Regions from separate parts of the Brevibacterium sp. genome, predicted to be linked through region 4. Evidence: riboswitches for the same ligand, from Rfam matches in the RefSeq annotation. Region 4 holds a riboswitch; each other region holds the start of a gene.
What was found. Region 4 has a riboswitch for thiamine pyrophosphate ahead of ACTIIH_RS14490 (TenA family protein). Riboswitches for the same ligand answer to the same signal wherever they lie in the genome.
Positions count from the first base shown of each region.

Region 1 (7,306 bases), on a different contig from region 4:
TTTCGACGACTTCATCGAAGACGTCAAAGCCACGGGGATGTTCGTCGACCAGAAGTTCTCCACTTGGGAGCTGCGTCCCTTCGAAGCTGACAGCGACTTCCTCGTCCTCATCGCCGAAAGGCTGTGAGCCGGTCGATTCGCAATTGCGGCCGAACTAAGCTGGGATCGACCCGTACTGCTGATCAGCTGAAGGAGAATGATCATGATCTTCATCGTCGTGAAGTATGACGTGAAACCCGAAAGTGTCGAGAAGTTCCCCGAAGCCGTTCGGACCTTCACTGAGGCGACCCGCGCCGAACCCGGCAACCTCTTCTTCGAATGGTCGAAGAGCCTGGAGAACCCGAACGAGTTCGTCCTCGTCGAGGCTTTCACCGACGAAGGCGCAGAACCGCACGTCACCAGCGATCACTTCGCTGCCGGCCTCGAAGCCATGCGCCCGCATCTGGTCTCGACCCCGAAGATCATCTCCCGCAAGATCGACGGCGAAGGCTGGGACGAGATGGGCGAACTCAAGATCGACTGATCGCCTTCCGGGCCTTCAAACGGGGCCGATTGGGCGAATAGACTTCTGCCATGGCGACCAAAGCGCAGAACATCGCATCGATCGAAAAGGCCCTCGACGAATCATGGGCCGACACCCGTGCTCGCCTCGAAGCGGCCGGGGGAGCGTCGGCGAGTCACAAAGAACTCGCCGACGCTCTCTATCCCCAGTTCGACGGCAAGGTCGACAACCACGGCTGGTGGGTCCAAGGCGCCGTCGTCGCCTATGAGCAGGAGATCGGCCGTCGCGTCCCCGGCCAGCGTGCCGACGGCACCTTCGACGTCGCCGTGTCCCGCACGATCCCCGGCGACCGTTCCGAACTCATCGCAAAGTTCGGCTCTCTGGTCGGCAATACCCTCAACGAGGTGGCCCTCGACGGCGATCCCCGCACCTCGGAGACGGCGAAGCGCTCCTTCTGGCGAGCCAACCTCGACGGCGGCATCAAGGTCGAAGCCGCAGCCGAGACGAAGAGCGACGACAAGACCCTCTTCGTCCTCACCACCTCCAAACTGCCCAGCCCCGAAGCCCTCGAGGAATGGCGGGCCTTCGGCAAGGACATCCTCAATCAGCTCTGAGTTGTGCCATATCCGCGTCGCCTCACCCGATGATCGGGTTCCAGACTCCGAGCACGTGAGCCGCACCGATCGCGATCCCGCCGACAGCCAGACTGAGAAGCACCGCCACGACATCTCGGGTTGCGAAACTCGACCGCCTGCGCCACGTGCGGCCCGGACGACCGAATGCCCGGCCCTCCATCGCCATCGCCAGGGTCGTTGCCCGGCGAATCGAGACCACGAGCAGAACGAACACCCCGCTGAAGAGGCTGCCCGTGCGCCGCAGAAGCGTACCGCCGGCGACGCCTCTGGCCCGCCTGGCCATCGCCAGCACCTGCCACTCACTGACCAACAATCCAAGCAGACGCGACGCCGCCAGAACAGAGACCACGACGACCTCGGGCAGCCGCAGATGCTGGATGAGCGAATCGGCGAGGTCCCGCGGATCGATCGTCGAGGCGAGCACGATGAGCGGGATCGCCAGGGCCAGGGCGCGCACGAAGATCGCTGCGGCAGCGGCCAACGAACCCGTGGTGAATAGGACGGGTCCGACATCGACGACCACATCCCCGGTCTTCTCCGCCAGCAGAGCCGTGCCCCAAGCGGCGAGCAGAGCACCGGCGGGCAGGAACCACAGCCGCTTGGCTGCGGCCACGAGATCGAGCCCCGTCGCCGGCAGAGCCAGCAATGCCGCCAGCAGCACCACCCCGGCAGAGACCAGATCGATGCTCAGCAGCGCCCCGACCATGAGGATGAGGGCGACTGCGATCTTCGTCAGCGGATTGCACCGCCCCAAAGCGGTCGAACGCACCACGGGGATGAGCTGCCCCGGATCCTGTACCGCGACCTCGGGGGAGTGGCGAGAATACACATCGAGGCCCTTACTCACCGCGCTCACCCGCCCTGACATGCGAATCCGACTGATTGTCGTCGGCTCGCTCTTCGTGGCTGCGGTCGCCGAGTTCGAGGAGATCGGCCCCGATGGCCTCGAGGAATGCGTGATCATGGCTGACCGCGACCACCGCGGAACCGTGTTCCAAGGCATCGAGGAACATCTCCACCAACCCCGCCCACGTCAGCGCATCCTGACCGAAGGTCGGCTCATCGACGATGAGCACCCGGGGCCGGGGAGCCAGCATCGCCGCCACCGACAGGCGACGCTTCTCCCCACCTGAGAGACTCTGCGGATGAGCCTGCGCCAAACCGGTGAGACCGAGTCCCGCAAGAAGTTCATCCACCCGAGACTGCGACTCGGCGGCAGACCACCCGGCCAGCCGGGGACCCAGCTCGAGTTCGGCCGCCACGCTCGAGGTGAGGAACTGGTGTGCCGGTTCCTGGAAGACCATGCCGATGCGCGCCGCCAACTGCTTCGACGGCCAGGCGAAAGGCTGGGGCCGTTTGGCTCCTTCCCGCAGGGCCGCCTCTGCGAGGACCTGCCCGGAGAATTCGGGCAGCAGGCCCGCCAAGGTCAGAGCCGTGGTCGATTTGCCTGCCCCGTTCGCACCGACGATTCCGAGAGCCTGACCGGCGCTCAGGCTCAGGTCCAGGCCGGTCGCGGCGGGGGTGGCCATGCGCGGTCGAGCAACGCTGAGCCGATCAGTGCGCAGCAGTACCTCGCCGAGGCGGCCCGACGTCCCACCGATTCCTGCGGCCCCGCCTCGGCACGGGGTGGGGGAGTCCTGCGGCATCCAGATGCCGCAGCCGATGAGCATTTCGGTCAGGTCCGAATCGGTGAAGATCCGCTCGGGCGGACCTTGGGCAGCGATGCCTTTGCGGCCGAGCACGATGACCCGGTCGACGTGATCGATCCACAGCTCCACCCGGTGTTCGACGACGAGCATGGTCGCCTGTGTCTCGGCCTGCACGGTGAGCACGGCATCGCGGACCTCGGTCGCCGAGGCGGGATCGATATTGGCCGTCGGCTCGTCGAGGACGATGACCTCCGGGGCCATCGCATGGATCCCGGCCAGAGCCAGCCGCTGCTTCTGCCCACCGGACAGGGCAGCACTCGGATGCTCCGGGGCCAGATCGAGTCCCATCGCATGCAGGGACTCGGGGACCTGAGCCTCGATGGCCTCGGCCGGAAGTCCGAGGTTCTCCATCCCGAACGCCACATCATCACCGATGCGGGAGAAGATCACCTGCGAATCGGGATCTTGGAGGACCAGCCCGGTGCAGCCTCGGCGAGGATCCGGTTTCTCACCGCCGACGAGGAGTTCACCGGTGGCTTCACCCGATTCCTCGGGCAGGACACCGGCAACGGCGTGGAGGAACGTCGATTTGCCGGCCCCGGAGGCGCCGAGCAGCAGCACCTTCTCTCCGGCCGCGATCTGCAGGTCGAGCGGACCGACTGCCGGCCCCTCACGGTCTGTATGCGTCCATGAGAAGTCGGAGGCCGTGATCGGCAGGGCCATCAGCGACGGCCGGAGGCGAAGGAGCTCAGAGCCCCGGTGGCCGCGATCGCCCGGTAGGCATACCACGCGCCGATGCCGGAGATGACGAGGCCGGAGATGATCGCGCAGACCGCGTAGATCGCCTGGAAGCCGAACTGCCATTCGGCGTTGTACATGATGTTCTCGCTCACGGCCATGAACGCCGCGGCCAGCACTCCCGAAGCGGCGGTGACCCACAGGGTGAAGCGTTTGTAGCCGAAGGCGGCGAAGACGAGTTCGGCACCGAGGCCCTGCAGCAGACCCGAGAGCAGAACGGTCGCCCCGAAGTGGGAGCCGAGCACGGCTTCGACGGTCGCGGCGATGAGTTCGCACAGGAGTGCGGCACCGGGTTTGCGGATGATGGCACCGGCCAGCGGACCGGCCAGCACCCAGAGTCCGGCGATGAGGCCGATCGACGGCGGGAATGCCTGGAAGGCGAGTTCGAGAACCTTCCAGCTCAGCGCGAGCACCCAGAAGACGAGTCCCACGGCGATGCCGAGCACGGCGGTGGTGACATAGTCGACGACCCGCCACTGCTTGGATTTCGGTGCCGCGGTGAAGGCTTGCGCACGGGTGGGGGTGGTGGTCGGCGTAGTGGTGTTCGGCATTGTGCCTCCTCATATCAAGGAGGGGTGAAGAGTCTCGACTTCCTTCGGCGGTACTGACCGCATCAGGTTCGAGGGTCTGCAGCTTCTTCTGCACTCTCAGCGCCCCTGACGGCGCTCCCCTGTCGTAGCCACCACTGTACAACAGGTGAGAGAAGCAGCAACCGGGAGCGGAGGCGACGCGGGGGCCGGGAGTCGTCATCGGCGATTCACCTCCCGTTCCCGGTCTCGTCGACGAGCCTTAGAACGACCAGACACTGCTGATCGGTAGGACTGGGCGGGTGAATACGCATCGGCTCAAGCGACCACTCAGTGCCCTGTCCGCCGCCACCCTGCTCGCCGCACTCGTGGCGGCCCCGGTGCCCGTGCGCGCCGAACCGTCTCTCGGCTCGGGCGGCCCGAGCTCGACCGCGAGCCAGGACCCGCCGGACCCGCCCGCCGAGGGGGATGCGGGGAGCGAATCGATCACCGATCCCGTATTGCAGATCGGAGCCGACCCGACGACGCGCGACCTCTCTTGGATGAGTGAGAACTCCGGCGGGGGAGAGGTCCGGTGGGCGCCGGTCAGTGAACTCGAGGGACGCGAACTTCCCGCCGACGCGGCAGCGGCTGAGACCACAGACTCCGGCCTTGCCACCGACCTCAAACGTCACTACAACCATGCGAGCATGACCGGCCTGGAACCCGGCACCGACTACGCCTACCAGGTCGGCAGCGACGAGGACGGGTTCACCGAGGTGCAGCAGTTCACCATGGCATCTGCCGGAGGAGGTGACGAATTCCTCGTCTTCGGCGACCCCCAGGTCGGCGCCGGAGGCGGAGATCCCGACGATGCCACCGGTTGGGACCGGACCCTGTCGTCGGCCGTGGCCACTGCCGACGACCCGAGCTTCTTCTACTCGCTGGGAGACCAGGTCAACTCCGCCGGCAACCAAGAGCAGTATGCGCAGTACTTGGCCCCGGAAGCGACCCGGACGATCCCGCAGGCGACGACGATCGGCAACCACGACGTGTCGTCGAAAGCCTACGAACAGCACTTCAACCGACCCAATGTCAGCCACGACCACGGCGGCGGCGGAATCATCACCTCCGGCGGTGACTACTGGTTCATCGAAGACGGAGTCCTGTTTCTCAACATCAACTCGAACAGTTCGGACATGGACGCCCACGCCGAATTCATCGACGAGGTCGTCGCCGAACACGGTGGCCAGGTGCGGTGGACTGTGCTCGGGTTTCACCATTCGATCTATTCGACGGCAACACATTGGAACGATCTCGATGTGAAGCGGCTGCGGAAGGCGATCCCACCGGTCGCGGCCCGCAATGACATCGACCTCGTCGTCTCCGGCCACGACCACATCTTTAACCGCACCTTCCTCATGGACGGGGAGCGCAAGCCCGTCGAGGGCTCCGAAGCGGGAGCCGATGAGGAGAAGGAAGACGGGCAGACGCTCTACCTCACGCTGACCTCGTCATCGGGGTCGAAGTTCTACGACTACGTTCCCGGCCTCGACTGGGAAGGCAAGAGCGTCCACAACGACATGCCCGCCTTCACCCGGGTCCGCGTCAGCGACGAAGCGCTGCGGGCGACGACCTATGAGGTGCCCACTGGGGGAGCGTCGGCCGATGGCGAACGGGCGGAAGCGCAGGCCGCAGCCGAGCAGATCGACGATGTCGAACTCAGGCGCGCCGAGGCGGAAGAACCCGCCCCGGATGACGATGCCGAAGCGGCCGAGGCGAACGCCGTAGGAACGGGCGATGATTCGGATTCATCCGGGACCGCCTCGGCGAGCGGGGATAGAGACCTGCCCCGCACCGGCGGTGGGCCTGCACTGCCCTTGGCTGTCGGCGCGGGGGCGCTGGCACTCGGCGCGGTACTCCTCGTGGCGAGCCGTCGCCGTCGAGGTGCCGGACTTAGCTGATCGGCACAGCCTTGCTGGTCAACCCGCCGCTGTCGCTCAGCTCGGAACCACCATGACCGGACCCTCGGCGTGGTTGAGGACTCCGCGCGAGACGGATCCCAGCAGAGCGCTGCGGATCCGTCCGCGCCCACGGGTGCCCATCACCGTCAGCTGTGCGCGGGAGCTGATCCCGACGAGAGTCTCCGTGGGATCGCCGACCGGCACCGAGGTGGTCACCGCCAGATCCGGGAACTGCTCGGCCAGCGTCGCGGTTTCCTTCTCGAGTGATTCGGTCAGCTGCCTCTGCCGACGAGCGGTGGCCTCGGAGCTGAGCTCGAGGTTGGGGTACCAGTAGAGCCACTCCTCTCCGGCTGGAAGCACGGCGATGACCTCGAGAGGAGCCCCGCGCACTGCGGCTTCGGCGGCGGCAGTGACCATCGCGACCCGAGCGGGGTCCGAGCCGTCGACGCCCACGGCCACCGGTCCATGCGACTCAGCCGACGTGGCGTGGTGAGGGATGACGATCGTCGGACAGTGGGCGTGAGCCGGCACAGCGGTTGACACCGAACCGAGGGCCCGGCCCACGAATCCGCCGCGACCGCGCGCACCGACGATGATGATCTCGGCATCGGCACTCAACGTGGTGATGACCCCCGCGGCATCGCCCGGAGCAGTGAGGAAGCTCTTCTCCCCGGGGTGGTCACGGACGAGCTCGACCGCCTCGGCGAGGGTCTTCTCCGCTTGCTTCCTCGCCTTCTCGTCTTCGGGCTCGCTGGGAATCGACGCCATGTTCGGATAGATCATCGTCGGCAGCGGATAGGCGGTCACGACGGTCAGTGCGGTATTCCGACGGACGGCCTCCGCAGCTCCGAAGTGTACTGCGAGTGCCGCGAGTTCGGAGCCGTCGAAGCCGACGAGGACGCCGAACTCCCGATCGCGACCGGACTCGGACGCTTTGCGCCCGGCCGATCGTGCTTCGGCGGTGGTGGACTCGGCCATGGGGGACTGAGCAGACATCTCGAACCTCTCCATCGGGGCCTGGTCAAGCCAGACGCCGACGACGGCCCCGACCAGCGGTATCGTCCGCGTCGCTTTCAGTCTACCAAGACAGTTCTACAAGTTGCAGAAAAAACGTGGGGCGAGAAGATCCGTCTCACCTGGGCGTGCATCTGGCTCAGACGCGGAAGCCCAGATGGGCCAGTGCGATGCGCAGGATATGGTCCTGGCCGTAGCAGAGCTCGCCGACGATATCGGGACGCATGGTCTCCTCGGG
Region 1 is NZ_JBQDYQ010000018.1:1,475-8,780, reverse strand. It holds gene ACTIIH_RS07085 (class I SAM-dependent methyltransferase) at 1-127, shown strand, start outside; gene ACTIIH_RS07080 (putative quinol monooxygenase) at 203-523, shown strand; gene ACTIIH_RS07075 (hypothetical protein) at 574-1,116, shown strand; gene ACTIIH_RS07070 (energy-coupling factor transporter transmembrane component T family protein) at 1,139-1,984, opposite strand; gene ACTIIH_RS07065 (ABC transporter ATP-binding protein) at 1,977-3,509, opposite strand; gene ACTIIH_RS07060 (ECF transporter S component) at 3,509-4,135, opposite strand; TPP riboswitch at 4,158-4,266, opposite strand; gene ACTIIH_RS07055 (fibronectin type III domain-containing protein) at 4,414-6,054, shown strand; gene ACTIIH_RS07050 (universal stress protein) at 6,091-7,050, opposite strand; gene ACTIIH_RS07045 (DUF4916 domain-containing protein) at 7,208-7,306, opposite strand, start outside.
Region 1: another riboswitch for thiamine pyrophosphate. It lies ahead of ACTIIH_RS07060 (ECF transporter S component); the one in region 4 lies ahead of ACTIIH_RS14490 (TenA family protein).

Region 2 (7,306 bases), on a different contig from region 4:
TGACGTGCAGGCTGTGTGCGAGCGGGTGCACGTGCTGCGCTTGGGCAAGGACGCCGGTGACTTCCCTGGCGACGAACGCACGGACGTGCTCGTGGCCGCGATCACCGGGGCCAGCGACAACGTCGTGACCAAGCGTGCGGCACGGAGGGGTGAGCGTCGATGACCCGCAATTCCTTCATCACCGACGAACGGATCACTCACGAAGGCGTCGTCGGAACGTTCCTGCGACGGGTCAAAGAGGGCCAGCTCGGATCGTTCCCGGTCATCTTCGCCCTCATCGTCATCGTCATCGTCTTCCAGACGGCCGACTCGAACTTCATCTCTCCGGCCAACCTCGTCAACCTCTCCACCCAGGTCGCATTCCTCGCGATACTTGCCCTGGGCATCAACCTCATCCTGCTCCTCGGCGAGATCGACCTCTCCCTGGCGCAGTTGGGCGGATTGGCCGCCTCGCTGCTCGGTGTTCTGGTGGTGAGGCAAGGTGTGCCGCCGGCCCTGGCGCTGGTCATCATGCTGCTGCTCGGCCTGGTCGTCGGTGCGATCCAGGGCTGGTTCTTCGCCGTCGTCGGCATCCCGGCGTTCGTGGTGACCCTGGCCGGCTTGCTCGCGTTCACCGGCCTGACGCTGACAACCCTGGGTACGCAGAAGAACCTGTCGATGTCGGACACCTTCGCCTTCGACTTCGCGAGCTTCTATTTCCCGGCGATCTGGGCCTATGTCTTCGGTGCGATCGCGATCATCGGATTCGGCGTCGGCATCATCTATTCGAAGTTGCGCCGCCACAGGGAGGGTCTCAGTGCTCCGAGCTGGACTTCGGTGATCGTGAGGATCGTCCTGTTGGCCGCGATCGTGTTCGGCTTCCTCATCCTCGTCAATCAGGACTTCGGTCTGGCGATGCCGTTCTTCCTCATGATCGTCATCGCGATCATCATCGACCTCGTGCTGCGCAAGACCCGTTATGGTCGTTCGATCTACGCCGTCGGCGGCAAGGTCGAAGCCGCCCGGCGTGCCGGCATCCGCGTGACCTGGGTGCGCATCAGCGTGTTCATGGCTGCCGGAGTGCTGGCCGCTCTGTTCGGATTCATCAAGACCGGAGTGACGACGAACGCGGGATCGACGCTGGTGAGCACGCAGGACCTGCTCAACGCGATCGCTGCGGCCGTCATCGGCGGCACCTCGCTGTTCGGTGGTCGCGGAACCGCCTGGGCGGCAGTGCTCGGCGCACTGGTCGTCGGCGCGATCAACAACGGTCTCTACCTCATCGGCTTCAACTCCGATGCACAGCAGATCATCACCGCGCTCGTCTTGCTCACCGCCGTCGTCATCGATGCGCTCAGCCGCCGCGGCCAGAGGTACGTCGGGCGCGGGTAGTGCCGGGTCGGCGGCACAGGGGCGTCCGCTCAGCGCTGAGCGCTCAAGTTGTCGTCGACCGCTCGGTTCCGCAAGAGCACCCTCTGCCGACCGCTCGCCTTAGCTTCGAGCGCGCAATGCACAGCTTGATGCAGCGACGTTAAGTCGAGCGGTCGGTGCTGAGCAACCAAGCAGCGCATGGAGTCGCTCCGCATCAGTCAGGCTGATACAGTCGATGCCAATGACATGGGGTGCCTCATGAGGATCCGTTCGCACCGAAGAGCTGCGCACGGAGGACACCGAGGCTGAGAGAACACCCATCGAACCTGATCTGGGCCATACTAGCGAAGGGATCGTCATGGTTGACTTCGACCTGCGTTCTGCGAATGCGCGACTGCGCGCAATCAACCCACTCATCCAATGCATCACGAACACCGTCGTGCAGCAGTTCAGCGCGAACGTGCTCCTGGCCGTCGGCGCCTCCCCGGCGATGCTCGACCATGAAGCCGATGCCGGACAGTTCGCCGGGATCGCCAGCGGAGTCCTCGTCAACTTCGGCACCGCCTCGAACCATCAGCTGCTCGCCGCCGATGCTGCCATCGACGTCGCCACCGCCGCCGGCAAGCCCTGGGTCCTCGACCCCGTGAGCGTCGGCGCCGTCGACTTCCGCACCTCCCGCATCCGCCGCGCCGCCGCCGATCACCCGACCGCCATCCGCGGCAACGCCTCCGAGATCGCCGCACTCGCCGGCGTGGGACTCGGTGGACGCGGAGTCGACTCCACCGATGAAGTCGACGCCGTCCTTCCCGCCGCTGCGAAGCTGGCCAGAGAAACCGGGGCGACCGTCGCCGTATCCGGACCCACCGATGCCGTCGTCGCCCATATCGACGGCACCGATCACGTCGCCCGCATCACCGGCGGCCACGAATTCATGCCGCTGGTCATCGGCACCGGCTGCTCACTCGGCGCCGTCACCGTCGCCTACTTGGCCGCCGCCCGTGCCGGACTGGCCGACCCCGACGCCGACGTCTCAGCAATCAGCGCCCCCGAGCAGTCCGCGAACGGTGGGGCCGCCTCGGCGAAGTTCGAAGCTGTCGTCGCCGCCCACGCCCACTTCGCGGTCGCCGGGGAACTCGCCGCCGATGGTGCGAAGGGTCCGGGCAGCTACTCGGTGAGCTTCCTCGACGCTCTCCACACCGTCGACGGTGACCGACTCGCGCAGGCGAGAATCGGCCTCGACACGCTCACGGCCGGCGAAGGCGCCCAGGCATGACCGCCGGATCCCGCCACATCGCTGACAACCCGAACGGCGCTGCCGTGACCGACGGCGCTGCCGCGACCGACGGCGCTGCCGCGACCGACCGCTTCGCCGGAATCGACACGCGCCTCTACCTCGTCACCGACTCCGCGCAATGCGAAGCCGCCGGTCGCAGCGTCGCCGAGACCGTGCAGGCCGCCGTCGCCGGGGGAGTGGGCATCGTCCAGGTCCGCGACAAAGACATCGACGACGCAAGCTTCTATTCGCTCACCCGCCAGGTCATCGCCGCCGTCGACGCCGCCACCCGCGGCACCGACCGCACGGTCCCCGTCGTCCTCAACGACCGCGTCGAGGTGGCCCTCCGCCTCATCGACGAAGGCGAGAACGTGCACATCCACGTCGGCCAAACTGACACCACCGTCGCCGAGGTGCGCGCGGTCCTGGGTGCGGAACCGCTCATCGGTCTCTCGGCCGCGAACAGCGACGAATTCGCCGCCGCCCGCGACTCCGGAGTCGTCGACCTCGTCGGCATCGGACCGGTCTATGACACCTCCACGAAAGCCGACGCCCCCGACGGCATCGGACCGGACCGCCTCGGCGAACTGGCGGCAGAAGCCGGCCTCCCCGCCGTCGCGATCGGCGGCATCACCGCCGACCGTGCCCCCGACCTGCACGGACGTGGTCTGATCGGAATCTGCGTGGTCTCGGCGATCTGCCTGGCCGACGATCCGAAGTCGGCGGCCGAAGAGCTGCTGGCCGCTTTCACCGGGAGCGACCAATGACGACCCGCCCGCCGATCACCTTGTCCATCGCCGGCACCGACCCGTCCGGCGGCGCCGGAATCCAAGCCGACCTCAAGACCTTCACCGCGCGGAAGACCATGGGCACGACCGTCATCACCGCCCTCGTCGCGCAGAACACGCACGGGGTGTCGCGCGTCTATCCGGTCGACGTCGATTTCGTCGCCGATCAGTTCGACTCCGTGCTCGGTGACCTGCCCGTCGATGCGACGAAATCGGGGATGCTCGGCAGCCGTGACCTCGTCGAACTCGTCGTCGCCCGCGCGGCAGAAAGCCGGCTCGGCTTCTATACCGTCGATCCGGTGATGATCGCGACCTCCGGCCATCGCCTCCTCGAGGCCGATGCCGTCGACGCCGTGCGCACCCAACTGCTGCCCGTCGCCGACCTCATCACCCCCAACCTCCCCGAGGCGGCCCTGCTCATCAGCGATGACGAACCCGAAGCGCAGACGACTGAGGCCATGCGTGACCAGGCTCGTCGCCTGCTCGAACGCGGTCCCGGAGCGGTCCTGCTCAAGGGCGGACACGGCAGCGATGACGAAGTCATCGACATCCTCGCCACCGCCGATGGCCAGGTCCGTGAGTTCACCCATCCTCGCGTGACGACGATGAACACGCACGGAACCGGGTGCACTCTGTCGGCCGCGATCACCGCCGAGGTGGCCGTCCTCGGCCGTGAACGCGCAGCTGTCGCCGGGGGACCTGCCGATCCGGCGGCCCCGACCGGGAAAGATCGGTCACGCGCGGCGATCGGGTCGGACATCCTCGGCGAGGCTGTCGGCAATGCCCTCGATTTTCTCGCTCGCGCCCTGAACTCGGCTGCGGACTGGCAGCTGAGCCTGGATCCGGAGGGCGCTCACGGACCCGTCGACCACCAGGTCGACATCGTCCGCGGTCGACCCGCCTGACCGGCCCCGACACACGCACCGCCCTTTCAATCGAAACACCCCGGCACACGCACCACCCCGGCACACTGACCATCCCGGCACACGAACCACCACATCACACGAGCACAGAGGAGTTCCCATGACCGTCACCTTTACCGCCGGCCCACTGACCACCCAGCTGTGGGACCGCGTTCGCCCCATCGTCAAGCAGATCGAAGAGCTGCCGTTCCTCGCCCAGCTCGCCGACGGCAGACTCGATCCGAAGGCCTTCGTCAATTACATCTCGCAGGACAGCCTCTACCTGAACGGATATGCCAAGGCCATGTCGTTCCTGGCCGCGAAGACCGCCGACCGTGACGAATCCCGATTCTGGGCCGGATCCGCCGCCGAGGCGATCACCGTCGAAGAGGAGATGCACGCAGAACTGCTCGCCGACGCCCGACTCACCTCGGCGCTGGAGGAGCTCACAGCGGAAGGCTCCCGTTTCAAGGCCTCCCCGACGACGCTGGGTTACGTGTCCTTCCTCGTCGCCAACGCCGCCTGCCGATCCTACGGCGAAGGCGTGGCCTCAGTGCTGCCCTGCTTCTGGGTGTACGCCCATATGGGCAAGGTGCTTGTCGACCGGGCCGGGCAGATGGCCGACGACCACCCCTACCGCACCTGGGTGCAGACCTACGACTCTCCCGACTTCGACGAATCGACCCGCCACGCCGTGCAGATCCTCGAACAGGAACTCGCGAAGGCCCCGAGCGAGGAAGCCGCCCGCATGCGCGCCGCCTTCGAACAGGCCTGCGTCTTCGAACTCCACTTCTGGGCCTCGGCACACGCCATGCAGAACTGGGACGTCTCCGTGTTCCTCCCCGAGGACTTCACCGTCTGATTCCAGGGAGCATCGGATCCCCCTCACCGAGGTGGCCCTGACCTTGAGTCGGTCACCTCGGTGGGGTGAGCCTGCGGTAGAAACGCCAGACGGCGAGCCCCGTGGCGGCGAGGAAGACGGCCGTCGGCACGAACGTCAGCCATTCCGGCATCGTTGCCGAACGCGCCCCCTCGGCGATGATGACGAGGATGGCTGCGACGAGCAGGGCGGTGAGCCCCGCGGTGATGCGCAGCAGCTCCATGAGGCAGTCGACGAGGTAGGTCTTCTCGCCGCGCTCGAGCCAATACTCCTTGTGCGGGGCATTGATGAGCGAGACCGGAAGTTTCTCGAACAGCGGCCTGATCGACATCAGAGCGGGCAGGCCGACGCCTATCGGCAGGAAGATCCACAGGAGGCCCGTTTTCGACGTCCAGTCATCAGGTTGGCCACCGGAGTCGAAATGCGTGGCAATATTGCCGGGCGCCTGCACCCAGAACCAGACGCAGACCCCGATGAAGACGAGTATCGAGGCGACCGCGAAGATGAGCGCGGCGGTCTCGCTCGATGGGTTCCGATGCGGCTCTGGAGAGGAAGGCATGTTGTCACCTTGACAACAGCAGCGTGCTACTTGCCCGCGGCGATCGACAGGCAGGTTCGCACCCGACTGAGGTTACTGAGGGTCATGCAGACTGAGACGACGGAGGTTCACACCCGACTGAGACGCCGCAGCCTCAGGCGCGGGAGGCTCCATCAGTGTCATCCGGGTAATAAGTGAGTGGACCGAACGATCCGAGCGCATGCCAGCCGCGGCGCAGAGTCGTCCACAGAAGCACGTGATCGACCTCGATGAGGGGCACTCGGTCGTGCTTCGGGCAGGCGTATCGTCCGATGACGAAGACGATCGTCGCGAACATCACTGCGATCATGAACAGACTCAGAAGATCCATGGCGGCCCCCTCACGCCCTGAGACGAATGCTTTTCTTTCAGTCTCGCCCCAAAGTACAGAGAAAGATAGGCCTGTCCCACTTGGTGAGCGCGAAGGTGATCAAAATCAACTCGGGTGTGAGACGAAGCTCGCTTCAGCGGCCCCGAAAAGGCTCAGGCGAAGCTCGTGGCCAGGCTCTCGGCGGCGGCGATGACGGACTGCGCGGCAGCGCGTCCCTGCTCGCCGGTGATCGAGGACGGGAAGGTGAAGCGCACACTCGTCTGCGCGACCTCGGCGGCGACTCCTAAGGCAGTGAGCACATGCGAGGGCTCGTCGGAGCCTACTGCACAGGCCGAACCACTCGACGCCGTCACCCCGCGGCGTTCGAGCTCGAGCAGCACTGCCTCACCGGAGGTGTGCGAGAAGCAGAACGACGCATGGTTCGGAGTTCGAGCCGGCCGGCCATCGGGGCCGGCCATGCCCGCAGCGCCTGTGAGGAACGCCCCGGGCACACTGTCGAGAACAGCGGCGATGAACTCATCCCGGATGGCACGGACGCGATCGGCGGCCTCATGCCGCTCCGCCTCGGCGAGTTCGAGGGCCGTGGCGAATGCGACGGCCAAGGCCACGTTCTCCGTCCCCGAGCGTCGGCCCGACTCCTGACCGCCACCGTGGATGAGCGGTTCGACGGGTACGCGGGCGCGGATCGCGGCCACACCGATGCCCTTCGGCGCTCCGACCTTGTGCCCGGCCAGGCTGAGCGCATCGACGCCCAACCCGGTCAGCGGCAGCCAGCCGGCCGCCTGCACCGCATCCGTGTGGAAGAGTGCGCCGGCGTCATGGGCGATGCCGGCCAGGGTCGGAATGTCCGCAACGGTGCCGATCTCATTGTTCGCGTATCCCACGCTCACGAGCACGGTGTCCGGGCGGATCGCCGCTGTGAGGGCTTCGGGGGTCACTGTCCCATCGGAGGTCGGGGCCACCTCGGTGACGGTGAATCCGTGGACGCGGGCCAGGAACTCCACCGAGGCGAGTACGGCTTCGTGTTCGATGGGGGAAGTGACGATATGTCGCCGAGGCGGCACCGCGGTCCCAGCCCGACCCTGTGTCTGAGCCCGACCTTGAGTCCGAGCGCCGAGGGCCATGCCGATGATTGCGAGGTTGTCCGCCTCGGTGCCGCCGCTGGTGAACGTGATGTCCGTGGTGCGCATGCCGAGCACTTTCGC
Region 2 is NZ_JBQDYQ010000015.1:45,566-52,871, forward strand. It holds gene ACTIIH_RS06520 (ATP-binding cassette domain-containing protein) at 1-163, shown strand, start outside; gene ACTIIH_RS06525 (sugar ABC transporter permease) at 160-1,371, shown strand; TPP riboswitch at 1,588-1,721, shown strand; gene ACTIIH_RS06530 (hydroxyethylthiazole kinase) at 1,709-2,623, shown strand; gene thiE (thiamine phosphate synthase) at 2,620-3,390, shown strand; gene thiD (bifunctional hydroxymethylpyrimidine kinase/phosphomethylpyrimidine kinase) at 3,387-4,316, shown strand; gene ACTIIH_RS06545 (TenA family protein) at 4,435-5,175, shown strand; gene ACTIIH_RS06550 (DUF1648 domain-containing protein) at 5,228-5,752, opposite strand; gene ACTIIH_RS06555 (hypothetical protein) at 5,886-6,101, opposite strand; gene ACTIIH_RS06560 (cysteine desulfurase family protein) at 6,254-7,306, opposite strand, start outside.
Region 2: another riboswitch for thiamine pyrophosphate. It lies ahead of ACTIIH_RS06530 (hydroxyethylthiazole kinase); the one in region 4 lies ahead of ACTIIH_RS14490 (TenA family protein).

Region 3 (7,306 bases), on a different contig from region 4:
CGGGCGCCAGAGACGGCACACTTCCCCGCGCCGAAGCCGGGATCGAACTGCCCGGAACGATCTACTTCGCCGGCGAATCGACGGTGTGGGGCGGCGGCATGGCCTTCTATGATCATTCCGCCCCCGGACCGACCCCGGCCAAGGCCTACCTCATCACGGCCGAACAGTTCGCCGATGTGGCCGCCCAGGAGATGAACCGTCCGCCCGAGCCCGACAGTCCGCTCGAACGCCTCGTCTTCGACCTGCCGGCAGGCAGCTCCCATTCTCTGGGTCCGGGCGGCTACGAAACGCTGCTCGCCCTCGATGATGCCGACGACGTCCCCATGGTCACATTCACCGCCGCCCACAGTTCGACCGACATCGAACACACTCAGCCGCAGGAGCCGTATCTGGCGATGCTGCGCACGGGCACGGCCGAGGTCAGAGCCGCTTCTGGGCTTCCCCGGCCCGCAGCTGCACAAGCGTGAGGTCGAGCAGCGGAGTCGCGACTCCTAACTCCTCTGCCTTGGCCGACAGATCGCCGAGGATGTGCTCCGTTTCGCTCGGCAGCCCTGCCGTCACATCCCGGTAGAGGGATGAGGTGAAGGCCGAACCGTCCGCGGTGAGCATCTGCAGCGTCATGTCGTGGGAGGCCTCCGACACCGGGTGTCCGGCCGCGGTCGCCACGGCTTCGAGTTCGTCGATGATGGCATGCACGTGCGATCTGCCGCCGGCCGCCATGATCGCCCCGACGGGAGCGCGGAACAGGCATGTGACGACTCCCGCCGCGGCGATGAAGGTCCACTTCTCCCACAGCCCGTCGATAATTCCGTCGACGATCTGGAGCTTGAATCCGGGGACGTCGAGAGCCGCGGAGATTCGCGTGGGTACGGCCGCGGCGTGAAGGTCGCCGATGGTCATCACCGCAAGGTCGGTGAGCTGGACGACGGCTCCGTCCCTGATGGTGCCGACGATCTTGACGAACCCTCCGAGCACCTGCCCGGGGTACCTGTACTGCAGCTTCTCTATCTGGGCCATACCGTTGAGGAACGGGATGATCGTCGTCTGCTCGCCCACAGCCGGTCCGATATCGGCGATGACCGAGTCGAGGCCGCCTGCTTTGACCGCGACGATGACGAGGTCGAAGGTCTGTGGTGCGGCTGCGAGCTCCTCAGCGGTGATGACATCGACCTGATTCGTCCGATCATCACCGGGCGCAGTGAAGCGCAGTCCCTCCGTGCGGACCCTCGCGGCCCGTGCCTGCCGGAGCAGGAATGTGACATCGCGTCCGGCTTCCTGCAGATAGGTGCCGAACGCCCCACCGGTGGCCCCTGCCCCGGCGATGAGGATCGACAGGTCGGCACCTGCACCGGTTGTGTCGGATGCGCTGTCAGCTGCTGGGGTCATTCCAACTCCTCTTTGAGCTCCCGTGCGGCCGCAGCGGGGTCGTCTGCCGAGGTTATCGCACGGACGACGACGGCACGGTTCGCGCCCGCCTGCCGGATCGCGTCCAGCCTCTCCCCTGCCGCGATGCCGCCGATCGCGAACCACGGTTTGCTCGCCTCGGCGGCGGCGGCGGTCAGCAGTGCCGTCCCCACAGCGGCACGGCCGGGTTTCGTCGGGGTCTCCCAGACCGGTCCGACACAGAAATAGTCGGTCTCCGGGTCCGCCTCGGCGGCGAGCGCCTGCTCGAGGGAATGAGTGGAGCGTCCGAGGATGACGTCGGGCCCGAGCACGGCCCGGGCCTGACTGCTGGTGAGATCTCCCTGACCGACGTGGAAGACATCTGCGTCGGTCAGCAGCGCGACATCGGCGCGGTCGTTGACGGAGAAGAGTTTGCCGTGGCGTGCGGCGACATCCCTGAGGACTTCCAATGCTGCGATCTCGGCGCGGGCCTCGAGGCTCTTGTCCCTCAGCTGGATGATGTCGACTCCCCCACGGTAGGCGGCGTCGAGGAACTCGGCGAGGTCGCCTTGAGCGGTCCGGGCATCGGTGCACAGGTAGAGCGACGCTTCGGCCAAACGGGCCTGCCTCCAGGCTCTCTTCGTCTGCCGCGCTGCGGTGCGCGGTGGCATCTGTGTGGTCATGGTCATAGAGTAGAGGAGTTCGCGGGAGCCTCCCAACGAGGCTGAGAGGGCGTAAGGCCGACCGTCAGACCTGATGCGGATCATGCCGCCGGAGGGAGAAGCTGTGAGAGTCATCGTCGTCGGCGCCGGGATCATCGGCCTGTCCACGGCCTGGTATCTGCGCCGTCTCGGTGCCGAAGTCACCATCATCGATCCTGCCCCCGCCCAGGGGGCGAGCCATGCCGCCGCGGGGATGATCGCTCCCGCCGCCGAGGTGGTCTGGGGACAGACTCCCCTGTATCCGCTGATGCGGACCTCGGCTCAGATGTTTCCGGAATTCGCCGCCGAGGTGGCGAGCGCCGCCGGCACCGATCTCGGTTTCACAGATGCCGGGACCTTGGTGTGTGCGGGTGACCGGGCTGATCTGCAGGCTCTGCGGGAACTGCGCGAAGCACAATCGCGATCGGGTTTCGCCACCGAGCTCATCACCGGCAGTGCTGCCCGCCATATCGAACCGTCGCTGTCGCCTGCCGTGGCCGGGGCTGTGAACATTCCCGGTGATCACTCGATCGATCCGCGTCGTGTATCGGCGGGACTGCTGTCTGCGCTTGCGGCTGGTTCAGAGTCGCTGCTCATCCGGCAGCGAGTGGCCGAGCTGCTGGGGGATGGTGCGGCGACAACCGGCGTCACACTGGGAGACGGACGCCGGTTGGAAGCCGATCAGGTGGTCGTCTGCGCCGGCAGCGCCACCACCGAGATCGCCGGTGCCCCGCCGCTGCCGATCCGGGAAGTCTGGGGTGATGTGCTGCGCTTGCGTGCCCCCGCCGAGGCGACTCCCCTGCTGAATCGGACCATCCGCGGGTTGGTCAACGGTCGCCCCGTCTACCTGGTCCCACGCCCCGACGGTGAGATCGTGCTCGGTGCCAGTTCCCGTGAGGACGGGCTCTCCGGCACCCCTGCCGGGGCGATCCACCGGCTGCTCTCTGACGGGCAGCGATTGGTCCCGGGCATCCTCGACGCGGAGATCACCGACATCACCACCCGAGCCCGGCCCGGCTCGCCCGACGACCTGCCGATGATCGGGCGCATCGATCCCGGCTGCGTCGTGAGCACCGGCTACTTCCGCCATGGCATCCTCTTGGCCCCGTTCGGCGGCCGGCTCGGCGCCGAGCTCGCCCTGGGTGCTGCCTCCGACTGGCCTCCTGACGGGACGCTCGAGTCCGTGTCCCCACTCCGCTTCACCACAGACCACACCACCGCCTACCCGATGAGGAGCAACTCATGACCGATCGCGACCACCCACCGACCATCGTCCTCAACGGCGACAATCATGAGCTGCCGGGTGCCACCTCGGCGCTCGACCTCATCGCCGAGGTCACCGGACGGGAGCTGAATCCCGATGGGACACCGGCCGACGGCGGACGCTTAGGGCTGGCCCTGGCCGTCGACGGCGAGGTCATCCGTCGCGGTGCCTGGTCCGGGTTCGCCCTGGCCGACGGGCACACCGTCGACATCGTCACCGCAGTGCAGGGAGGCTGAGATGAGCTGGATGGTCGATGACGTGGAGATGTCGTCTCGCCTCGTGATGGGCACGGGTGGGGCGAGTTCCCTGAGCATCCTCGAAGACGCCCTCGTGGCCTCGGGAACCGAGCTGACCACGGTGGCGATGCGCCGCTTCGACGCCGAGTCCCGGGACTCGGTGTTCACCATGCTGCAGCGTCTGGGAATCCGGGTGCTGCCGAACACCGCCGGCTGCTATACGGCCCGTGATGCCGTGCTCACCGCCCGACTGGCCAGGGAGGCCCTGGAGACGAACTGGGTGAAGCTCGAGGTCATCGCCGATGAGGACACCCTGCTCCCGGACCCCGTCGAGCTCTTCACCGCCGCCGAGGAGCTCGTCCTCGACGGGTTCACGGTCTTCGCCTATACGAACGATGATCCGGCTCTGGCGAAACGTCTGGAGGATGCCGGGGTGGCCGTGGTGATGCCGGCAGGTGCTCCGATCGGCAGTGGGCTGGGCATCCTCAACCCTCACAACATCGAGACCATCGTCTCCCGCGCGCAGGTGCCCGTCATCCTCGACGCCGGTGTCGGAACCGCTTCGGACGCCGCCTTGGCGATGGAGCTCGGGTGCACCGCGGTTCTCCTGGCTTCTGCCGTCACTCGCGCTCACGACGCCCACGCCATGGCCCGGGCGATGGCTTTGGCCGTCGACGCCGGACATCTGGCGGCCGGAGCCGGGAGGATCCCCAAACGACCGTTGGCAGTGGCATCATCGCCGTTCGACGGAATGGTCGCAGCACAATGACCACCGCTGCCGCCACTCCTCCGTCGCTGCCGCCTCTCGTCGACCCCGTGGAATCTCTGTCCCGGACGGAGCTGGAACGCTACTCCAGGCACCTGAGCCTGCCGGGATTCGGACTTCAGGGACAACGGCGTCTGCGGGCCGCCTCGGTGCTGGTCATCGGCGCTGGCGGACTCGGTTCACCGGTGCTCAGCTATCTCGCGGCCGCCGGGGTCGGACAACTGACCATCATCGATGACGATGTGGTCGAGTCGTCGAACCTGCAGCGCCAGATCATCCACCGGGATGACGATGTGGGCCGACCGAAGGTCACCTCTGCCGCCGATGCCGTGCACCGGCTCGATCCGAACCTCGAGGTGCGCACGATCGAGGGACGGCTGAGCCCGGAGAATGCGCTCGGTCTCTTCGGTGAACACGATGTCGTCATCGACGGGGCGGACAACTTCGCCACCCGGTATCTGTCCAATGATGCCTCCGAACTCACCGGCACCCCGCTGGTGTGGGGCACGATCTTCCGCTTCGCCGGTCAGGTGAGCACGTTCGTTCCCGGTCACGGGCCGATGTTGCGCGACCTGTTCCCGGATATCCCGGCACCCGATTCGGTGCTCAACTGCGCCGAGGGCGGGGTCCTCGGCGTACTGTGCGGAACCGTGGGCTCGGCGATGGCGACCGAGGCGATCAAACTCATCTGCGGCATCGGTGCCCCTTTCATCGGTCGGCTGCTGCGTTATGAGGCGTTGTCCGGGGAGTACTCGACCCTGCGGTTCTCCCCCGATCCCGACCGTCCCCCGGTCACTGATCTCACCGAGGTGGCTGCCGCCTGTGCTGCGGACCTTGACGGCGGCGGCATGGCAGAGCCTGCGGCGGATGAGATCGACGTCGCCGAATTCCTGTCCGTCGAAGACGATGTGCTTGTCGTCGATGTGCGGGAGGACTGGGAACGTGAACTGGCGGTCATCCCCGGCTCGGTGCACCTGCCCCTCGGCGGCCTCCGAGACGGCGGGTGGCAGGCCCTGGAGTCGGCGCTCGGTGACTCCGGTCGAGCAGGGTCACCGGTCAATATCGTCATCCACTGCAAGTCCGGGGCCCGGTCGGCCGAAGCCGCCCAGATTCTGTCCGGTTCGGTGCCGGCCGGAGTCCGTCTGCGCTCCCTTGCCGGCGGCATCGATGCGTGGGAGGACGTCACTCGGGCCTCGGCAGAACAGAGGGACCAGCAACCGGCAGCTTCAGCGGCTCAGCGACCGCTTAGCTCAGGAGCCGGATTGGTCGGCCAGTCGTGATCGCAGTCCCCGTTCGCCGGCTCTCATCACTGCTCCGTGCATGAGTCCGGACAGCGGTCGCATCGCTCTGATGATCGTTGTGCCCGTCGTCACACACCACAGAGAATCGATTGTCGTCACGCCCGCCGAGGCGGTCAGAGTCCATCGGCCTTCGCCACGCAGATCACCATTCGCCCGGAAGCGGATGTGATGGGGCGCGTCGACCTCGTCGACTTCGATGGAGAAGCGCAGGGACCACCCGATCGGGGCGTGGACCAGAAGGCGGGCTCGGCTGCCTGGGGTCACCGGCAGATCGGCGGCGTCAACGTCAGCCTGTGCTGCTCCGACCTTTTCGGCTGCTGTCAGTCCCGGCCACCACCCCGGCCACTGGTCGACCCGTTCGAGAACAGCCCACACCGATTCGATTCCGGCGTCGACGATCCACCTGTCCTCGAAATGGAAGGGTGCGGACTCTCCGGGTCGTGGGGTCACATGATCGTGGCTCATGGTGCGACGGTAGTGTGAAAGGTGTGAGTGAGCACAACTTCGTCAGCAATCGTCGGCCATCGCCTCTGGGCGGTCGCAAACCGACCAAGAATGACCTTGCGGATTTCGCGACGGATGATCCGAACGCGATCGACGATATTCTGCCGAGCGATTCCTCAGGGCTGAAGCTGCTCATCGTCGGCATCAACCCGGGGCTGTGGACGGCTGCGGTGAATGCGCCGTTCGCGCGTCCCGGCAATCGGTTCTGGCCGTCTCTGCATCAGGCGGGCCTGACCGACCACCAGGTCGATGCCTCTCATGGGCTCGAGCCTGCGGATGAACAGCAGCTGCTTCGTCGCGGCATCGGCCTGACCAACCTCATCGGGCGAGCCACTGTCCGGGCCGACGAACTCTCTCGGCAGGAGCTGCGTGAGGGGGCGGCCCACCTCATCGGTCGTCTTTCCGATGTCCGCCCCCGTGCCGTGGCGATCGCCGGGATCACCGCGTTCAGGACTGGTTTCGCACAGCCGAAGGCTCAGCTCGGTCAGCAGGATACGACGCTGATCGAAGGGTGGCCCGATGAGGTGGCTCTGCATGTGGTGCCGCAGCCCAGCGGGCTCAACGCCCACTACCAGGTCGCCGACCTCGCCCGGATATGGCGCGAGGTGTGGGAGAGCATCGACGACTGACACGGAGACCCGTTGTCGAGGATGGGGGGCACGTTCATTCGTCTTTGGACTTCCGCCCAGCAGAATTGTGGAAAGAATAGCTGAATGCAGGTTGGCTGCCACCATGGCCTCCAGCCGCTGCCTCGGCTCGCCGGGTTCCGACATGCTCCCGGATGCCGGTGAGCAGCAGCTCCTCGACCGGGCTCAGCTGCTCGAAGTCCCCGTCGTAGACATCAACGCTGATGGTGGTGCTGCCGATTCTCAGCGGTGGCGGCTGCTCAGCCCGGCGAATGAACCGCCACGGCAGGAAGATCCGCCGCTGCTGGTCGTCGGGACCTTCGTCAGCACCCTTTGACCTCTCCTGATGCAGGCGCTTCGCCGGATGCAGACGACTCGCCCGACGCAGGCGCACCAGAACCGGGTGCGGTGTCTGCGGCTACAGGACCTGCAGCTGTGCTGTCTTCGACCGTGGCGGCCGGTGGTGTTGGTCCGCCCTCAACAGTTGGTGGGTCGGAATCGACTGCCGGGTTCGGCGGACCGGTT
Region 3 is NZ_JBQDYQ010000002.1:17,305-24,610, reverse strand. It holds gene ACTIIH_RS00875 (histone deacetylase) at 1-467, shown strand, start outside; gene ACTIIH_RS00870 (ketopantoate reductase family protein) at 421-1,386, opposite strand; gene thiE (thiamine phosphate synthase) at 1,383-2,066, opposite strand; TPP riboswitch at 2,078-2,180, shown strand; gene thiO (glycine oxidase ThiO) at 2,170-3,330, shown strand; gene thiS (sulfur carrier protein ThiS) at 3,327-3,584, shown strand; gene ACTIIH_RS00850 (thiazole synthase) at 3,586-4,353, shown strand; gene moeB (molybdopterin-synthase adenylyltransferase MoeB) at 4,350-5,630, shown strand; gene ACTIIH_RS00840 (SRPBCC family protein) at 5,601-6,116, opposite strand; gene ACTIIH_RS00835 (mismatch-specific DNA-glycosylase) at 6,140-6,784, shown strand; gene ACTIIH_RS00830 (hypothetical protein) at 6,888-7,118, shown strand; gene ACTIIH_RS00825 (DUF222 domain-containing protein) at 7,105-7,306, opposite strand, start outside.
Region 3: another riboswitch for thiamine pyrophosphate. It lies ahead of thiO (glycine oxidase ThiO); the one in region 4 lies ahead of ACTIIH_RS14490 (TenA family protein).

Region 4 (7,306 bases):
AAGTCAGTCGACCGGGGACAGACTGGGTGTCTCGTCGATGCCGAAACGGGTTTTGAGTGCCCGGCGGGCGGAGAACCAGCCGTTCATTCCGTGCACGCCCGGTGCCGGTGGGGTCGCCGCCGAGCACAGGAAGGCACCGGGCACGCCGAGGCTGTAGTTGTCCCAGCTCGTGCGCGGCCTGGCCATCATCCGGTAGAACGACACAACACCGGTGGCGATGTCCCCGCCGATGTAGTTCTGGTTGTGCCCGGCCATCTCGGAGGCTGGGATCGCGTTGTGGGCGACGATGCGGTCGCGGAAGCCCGGGGCGAAGCGTTCGAGCTGCCTCGTGATGTATTCCGTCGGGTCGAGCGGACAATCGAAGGGCACGTGCGCATACGTCCACAGTGGGCGCAGGCCGTTCACCTCGCGTGATGGGTCGAACACGGTGGGGTCGGAGACGAGGCAGACAGGATCGGCCGGCATGCGGCCGTTCGTCACCTGCGCCTCGGCGGCGGCCATCTGCGCCCGTGAGCCGCCGACATGGATGGTTCCGGCGCGCCCCACCTCAGGGTCGGACCAGGGGACCGGCCCATTGAGGACGAAATCGACCTTCGCCGCGGCATTGCCCTGTTTGAACCCCCGCAGGCTCTTGTCGACCTGGTCCGGCAGCAGGCCGGAGAAGATCTGCGCCGCGCCCAACGCCGAGGTGTCGAGCAGATAGGCGCGGGCCTTGGGCAGGTCTGTGACGTGGGTGATCGGGGAGTTTGCGTGCACAGTGCCGCCGTGGGCTTCGAGATCGGCGACGAGGTGGTTGATGATCGCCTGGGATCCGCCGATGGGGGAGGGCCAGCCTCCGGCGTGGGCGACGGTCGAGAGCATCGTGGCCGTGGCCGCGGTGCCCATGGCAGGCAGCCCGCCGATCGCGTGCGCGGCGACACCGGTGAACAGGGCCTGGGAGGATTCGTGGGAGAGAGGAATGTTCCAGGCAGGACTGGCCTGGCTCAGCAGTCGGAGACCGAATTTCACGATGTTCGCGATGCCTGGAACGTCGCGCAGGGTCTCGGGCACGGAGCGTTTGTCACCGAGGGAGAGCCAGATCGCGTCATCGACACGTTCGAGGAGCGGTGCGAAGAATCGCCGCCATTCGGGTCCTGCCTCGCCGAGGCGGTCGACCGTCTCATGGAGATCGTGGAAGGCCAGCGCGGCGGGCTTGTTATCCAGCGGTTGGGCATAGGAGATATCGGGAGTCGTCAGCTCCATGCCGCGAGCGCGCAGGTCGAAGTCGACGAAGAAGGGACTGGCGATGGCCAGTGGGTGGACGGCCGAGCAGATGTCGTGAGTGATGCCTGGGGCCAGCCCGAGGTCGAGGGTGCGGGCACCGCCGCCGATCGTCGGCTGAGCCTCGAACACTTCGACACTCAGCCCGGCGCGGGCCAGGGTGACCGCGGCGGCCATGCCGTTGGGACCACTTCCGACGACGACTGCATCAACACCAGTGCTCATGTGGCCAGTCTAGGTCAGTGAGGTGGACGGCTGCGGAGTGCAGACCCTGGAAGCTCAGTTGTCGTACACGTTGTCGAAGAAGGCGCATTCGAGATCGACGGCCCGCTGCCAGACGCGGGTGAGGGACTCAGCCTTTGAGCTCTGGTCGTCGGCTGCCTGGAATACGCGCTCGAGCTCATCGACGAGGAACTGCACCCACCCGCGGAAAGCCTCGCCTCGGTGGAGGTCGATCCATCCTCGGTGAACCTGTCGCTGCGGCATTTCCTCACCGGACTCGGCCCAGTCGAGATAGAGCCATTCGGCGACGACGAGGACGACGAGCAGCTGCGGATACGACGCCGAAGCGACGGAGTCGTCCATGAGATCGCGGAACCCAACCGTCGGGGCGGTTAGTTCCGGGTGGAGGTAATCGGCTGGATCGATTCCCAATTCGGCGAATGAGTCGACGAAATAGGTGTCCTCATCGGCGACGAGCATTCCCAGTTGTCGAGCGAACCGCAGCTTCGCCTCGAGTTCATCGGCGTGGGCGACGCACGCGCCGAGCATGGACAGAAATGACTCGAAGAACTGATAATCCTGCACCAGATAGTCGCGCATCACGGCGTCGTCGATGCTGCCTGCGAAGAGCTCCCGGACGAATCTGTGGTCGACCGCCGCCGCCCATTGTCTGCTCGTCGAACTCATCAGCTCGGACACCGCTCCGTAGGCGGCCACCTCGATCGATGCACCGATGCCTGTGGTTGTCATCGTTGTTCCACTCCCTCCGCCGGTACTCACCGGATCAGGTTCAAAGGGTCTGCTCTCGCACTCTCAGCGCCTGTTGATCGGCGCTCCCCTGCAGCGCTTCGACACTATCACCAAGGTAAGGAGAGTTGTCAGTAGGACCGGATCAGGTTCGGCCGGTCCAGGTCTCGATTGTCGAATACCCATGTCGCCTTCTCCCGCGGAGACGCCTCAGAGAAGTACAGTCGTTGACCGCGGACATAGCGATGATTCGATGTGGCCTCGGGATCGGCATCGAAGGCTCCGGCAAACCGCTCGTTCCCTCGTGGGACCGAGACTTCAAACGGAACATCGACCCACACGCTCGCATCCCATCGATCCACAAGCTCGGGACGGTGGAGGAAGATTCCCTCGATGAGGAGGACACAGTCGTTCGGCAGACTCAGAGGCTCCGGAGCAATCGGCCGATCCTTGTCGACGTCCCACACAGCTGGAACGACCGAGTCGCCTCGTCGAAATGGTTCGACGACGGACTCGACGAATGCTCCGTAGTCATAGGAACGGCGATAGAAGGTGTCTGGCCCCGTGCCTTGGGCGTAGCGGATCGCCCGAGCGTGGTGGAAGCCATCGATGCGGATGGCGGTGACCCGGCGGCCGGAAACATATCCAGGTACGTCCGCAGCGGTTTTGGCCAAATTCACGAGCTCGTGAGCGAGCATCGTCTTCCCGGCCCCATCGACCCCGTCGAGGGCAATGAGCGCACGATGCCCCGGCCGGACTGCGCGGAGCTCAGCCAGCAGGTTTCGTAGGGCCGTGCCCCGGGAACTCACCGGGCTACGGACCCGGCGGGGGATAGCGACTGCGTGGCCGCCTCGGCGAGGGTGTACGCCACGTACTCCGCGATACGGTCCGCGGCAGGCTGACTACCCGCCGACTTTTCGGCGGACTCGACGGACGGGTTGTAGTTCGTGTTCGTGTTGATGTCGTAGACGACCTGACGGCCGTCGGCGGTCTCGATGAACTCGACGCCGGCGATCTCGATGCCGAGGTCGGCCACCAGCGTCTCGAGCCGAGCGATGAGCGGTGTTCCGGCCGTGATCTCCTCACGGCGGTCGAACTGGGGGACCGCCTCGACCTCGGGATCAGCCCCGGCGCCCGGAATCGTGCAGGCATCGGCCGGGCACAGCTCGAACGACCCACCTGAGACGTCGACGCGCACCGCATAGTGGAAGCGTCCGCCGATGAACTCGGCACGGGTGATGAACGGCTGGGCAGGCTGCACATACTCCTGGACGAGGGTGATGCCGTCGATCGGCGCGTTCGCACCACCGGGCGCGAACTCGTCGGCGACCGCCTCGAGCTCGGCGTGGGAGTCGAAGCGACGCACACCGAGGCCCTTGCCGCCCTGATTGTGCTTCGTGATGAACGGGGGGAGTGAAGCCGGCCGCGGCGTCGACGAGCGCCCGCGGTCCGAACGCGGCCGCTGTGGGCGGAACGTCGAAGCCCCGGCCGGCCAGCTCGCGATGCTGACGGACCTTGCTCACCTCGAGCTCGTAGACGTCGCGACCGTTGATGACTCGGCGGTCGGCGGCGGCGAGCCAGTCGAGGACGGCACGCCCGTACTCCTTCACATGCGGATCGGTCCGGGTGTGCGCCGACGCAGACAGCCGCGACCAGAACACCCCCTGTGGGGGCTCGGCGGCGAGATCGATCGATGCGTCGGGCAGGAGCCATTCGACATGGGCGACACCGAGGCGGTCGAGTGCCTCCGTGAACGGGGCCATCCATTCCGGATTGTCGTGGATGATGTGCACCGCGGCAGCATTGCCGACGGGCAGCATGTGAGAACTCATCGCGCACCTTTGCTCGGGGTGCCGGCGCGATTGCTCGCCCGGCGGATCTGCTCAACGATCCTACGCCACCCCGACCGTCGTTGGCCCCTTCGTCATGTCCGTGCTGCGGCGTAGACTCAGGTCATGGCTATCGCAAAGCAACCTGTGGTCGTACTCGATGCTCCTGACGCCGCCGAACTCGCAGAGTTCTACGGGCAGCTCCTCGATTGGAAGGTCGCGGTCGAGGAGGACGGCACCTGGGCGGAAGTCACCTCCGATTCCTGGCCCCCGCTGTGCATTCAGCAGGTCGAGGACTATCACGCGCCCAGCTGGCCCGGTCAGGCCCACCCGCAGCAGATGCACCTCGACGTCATCGTCGACGACCTCGATGTTGCTGAGGAGTCCGTGCTCGAGATCGGTGCGGGCAAAGCCCCCGAACAGCCGGGAGAGACGTTCCGCGTGTTCCTCGACCCGGCCGGTCACCCGTTCTGCCTGTGCAAAGGATGACCACACCATCACCGAGGCGGCCCCACCCGTCCGTGGTGGGCTGAGTCATGCGCGCGCTCGCCTCGTTTGCTGACCGTAATCCTGTCCTGTGGGCCAATGGTGCTGGTCAGACCACTGAGCTCGTCTCCCTGGCTGACTCCGCGCAGCTGACTCCGGGGCTGCGTCCTTGGCGGTTGAGCATCGCTCGACTCGAACATGTGGGCCCGTTCTCGGCCCTGCCCGGGATGGCGCGCACCTTCCAGCCCACCGCCGAGGTGGCCCTTGAGATCGACGGTCATATGCATCGCGTGCCGGCCCTCCGACCGGTGCACTTCCACGGAGAGCAGAACGTGAGCCTCGTCGATTTGGCCGACCCCTGCTTCGCCGTCAACCTCATGGTCGCCGATGACAGCACAGACGACGTCGCCTGCGACGCTGGTGCCGACACGGGCGTTGGCTCAGGCGCTGACTCGGGCACTGGCTCGGGCAGAGAATCCGAATCCGCTTCTGGCGAGCTGCAGATGTGCTTCGGTCGGCCGGTTCCAGCCGACGGAATCCGGTTGGTGCTCACTGTCGAAGCCGATGTCGATTTCCCTCGTTTTCAGCTGTTCGAACTCGACCCGGGTGAGGCTGTTCCAGACGAGATCCCGGTGGTCGTTCTGCACGCCGGCAGGTGCGACGCGCGCAACTGAGAAGTCGGTGGGAGCCGATTGTCCCCGGCGTCACATCCCCGCGCATCATCCCTGGTGGCAGAGCCTTACCCGACCGTTTCCATCAGGTCTCTCCCAGCTTCGGGCAACCAGTGTCAGGATGCCCGAACGTACAAGTCCGAGAATGGTTCTCCACCGGACTTTGGAGGAACTTTGACGGTCGGAGACAGCGGCAAAAACGATGAGTGCGAGCACAACGGTGACACTCGTATGCCGGAACATTCCCAGACCCTGCCCCTGATCACCGAAGAGGTCGTCAGCTCCCACCCGACCCCTGTGGCCGAACCCACCGAACACGTCGTCACCACGGTGATGCCGCCCAACCCGATCCGCCACGACGGCCAGACTACTCAACAGCAGACGAGGCCGTTGCCGGACACAGCCGCTGGCTCACAGACGCCTGCTTCGGCCACGGCTGCCTCCCCGACCGCCGTCGCCGAAGCGGCAGAGACGGTCGAGGACAAGAAAGCGGAGAAATCCTCAGAGGGCCGGATCTCGGCCACTCAGCTGTTGGCAGGCGCAGGCGCTGCAGCGACCTCGTCGGTCATCGGCGGGCAGCTCGGCGTCGCGGGCACTGTCGTCGGCGCCGGAGTCGCCAGCATCGTCACCGCACTGGCCGTCACCCTCTACGGCCGCAGCCTCGACAAAGGCAAGGAGAAGATCCAAGCGGTCGGATCCAAACTCGCCCCGGCAGTCAAAGCGAAGATCGCGAAGACCCCCAACGGGAAGACCGCTGCCGTCGATCTCTCACTCGCCTCGGATTCGGCCTTCACCCCACCGGAACCCGCGGCCGGCAAGGCGACCGCAACGGCCGCCTCGGCGACGGAAGAGGAGGCCGAGAACGAGGACGGGGACGCCGATGACACCAAGGGCGGATCCCGTACCTGGTGGCAGAAGCTGCGCCGCAAACGGGTCCTCTACCCGCTGACGATCGGCGTCGCCGCCTTCGGAATCGGACTCGGCGCGGTCGTTGTGGCCGAGAACTTCACCGAAGCCGATATCTCACCAGGCACCTCGCAGATCTCACGATCGGTGACCGGGCAGTCGACGATCGACGAACCCGTCACCGACGACGGGACTTCGGACTCCGGGACCAGCGGAGACGAATCGTCGAGCGGATCCGGGTCGGGCGCCGACGGCGGTCAGAGCTCATCGCACAGCGGCTCGAACACGCAGAACGGTCAGTCCACCTCGGCGGGGGAGACCGGCACCGAAGGTGCGGCCGAGGGGCACGGTTCCCAGGGCACGGACACGACGACGGGCGCGAGCGATTCCACCGGCAGTTCGACGAGCACCGACGGCACCGATGCGAGCAGCGGTTCCACCTCGACCGATGGCGTCGGCAGCTCCGGGGACACCAGCGGCGGCACGAGCGGCAGCACAGGCTCCGGATCCGGCTCGGATGGTTCGGGCAGCGGCTCGTCGGGTTCGGGCGGATCCGGAACCGGCGGTTCGGGTGGTGGGTCGGCCGCCTCGGCGGAAGGGTGAGTCTGACATGTCGACGACGGGAATTTAGACAGCCCGCCCTTGGTTGTATGAAGCAGAGAACATCGCTAGGTTGAAACTAACTTTGTCAGTGTTCTGCCGAAGTCGGGATATCGAGACTGGGCGAACGGCGCTGAGCCGGCCGATCAGCTGCACCGGTGGGAACCGCATCTCACCGGTGGCAGTGATCGCGGGCTGAGTGACGCCGCCTGAAAACAAACTGTTGAAGGAGATGTTATGACGCAACATACAGATCATGAATATGCTGGCCACGACAGTACGAAGGCAACGACCACCGAGTCCGGTGCGCCGCGGGAATCCGATGCTCACTCGCTGAGTGTGGGCGCGAACGGGCCGCTGATGCTCCACGACGTGGCTCTGGTCGAGAAGCTTGCTCGCTTCGACCGTGAGCGAGTTCCCGAGCGCAGCCCCCACGCAAAGGGATCCGGCGCATTCGGCGAGCTCGAAGTCACCGAAGACGTCTCCAAGTACACGAAGGCCGACTTCCTGCAGCCGGGCAAGAAGACCCCGATGCTCGCCCGCTTCTCCACCGTCGCCGGTGAACTAGGCTCGCCCGACTCCTGG
Region 4 is NZ_JBQDYQ010000072.1:3,945-11,250, forward strand. It holds gene ACTIIH_RS14485 (phytoene desaturase family protein) at 4-1,485, opposite strand; gene ACTIIH_RS14490 (TenA family protein) at 1,540-2,232, opposite strand; TPP riboswitch at 2,227-2,332, opposite strand; gene ACTIIH_RS14495 (uridine kinase) at 2,361-3,038, opposite strand; gene ACTIIH_RS14500 (hypothetical protein) at 3,035-3,595, opposite strand; gene ACTIIH_RS14505 (VOC family protein) at 4,185-4,547, shown strand; gene ACTIIH_RS14510 (HutD family protein) at 4,595-5,218, shown strand; gene ACTIIH_RS14515 (hypothetical protein) at 5,447-6,724, shown strand; gene ACTIIH_RS14520 (catalase) at 6,959-7,306, shown strand, end outside.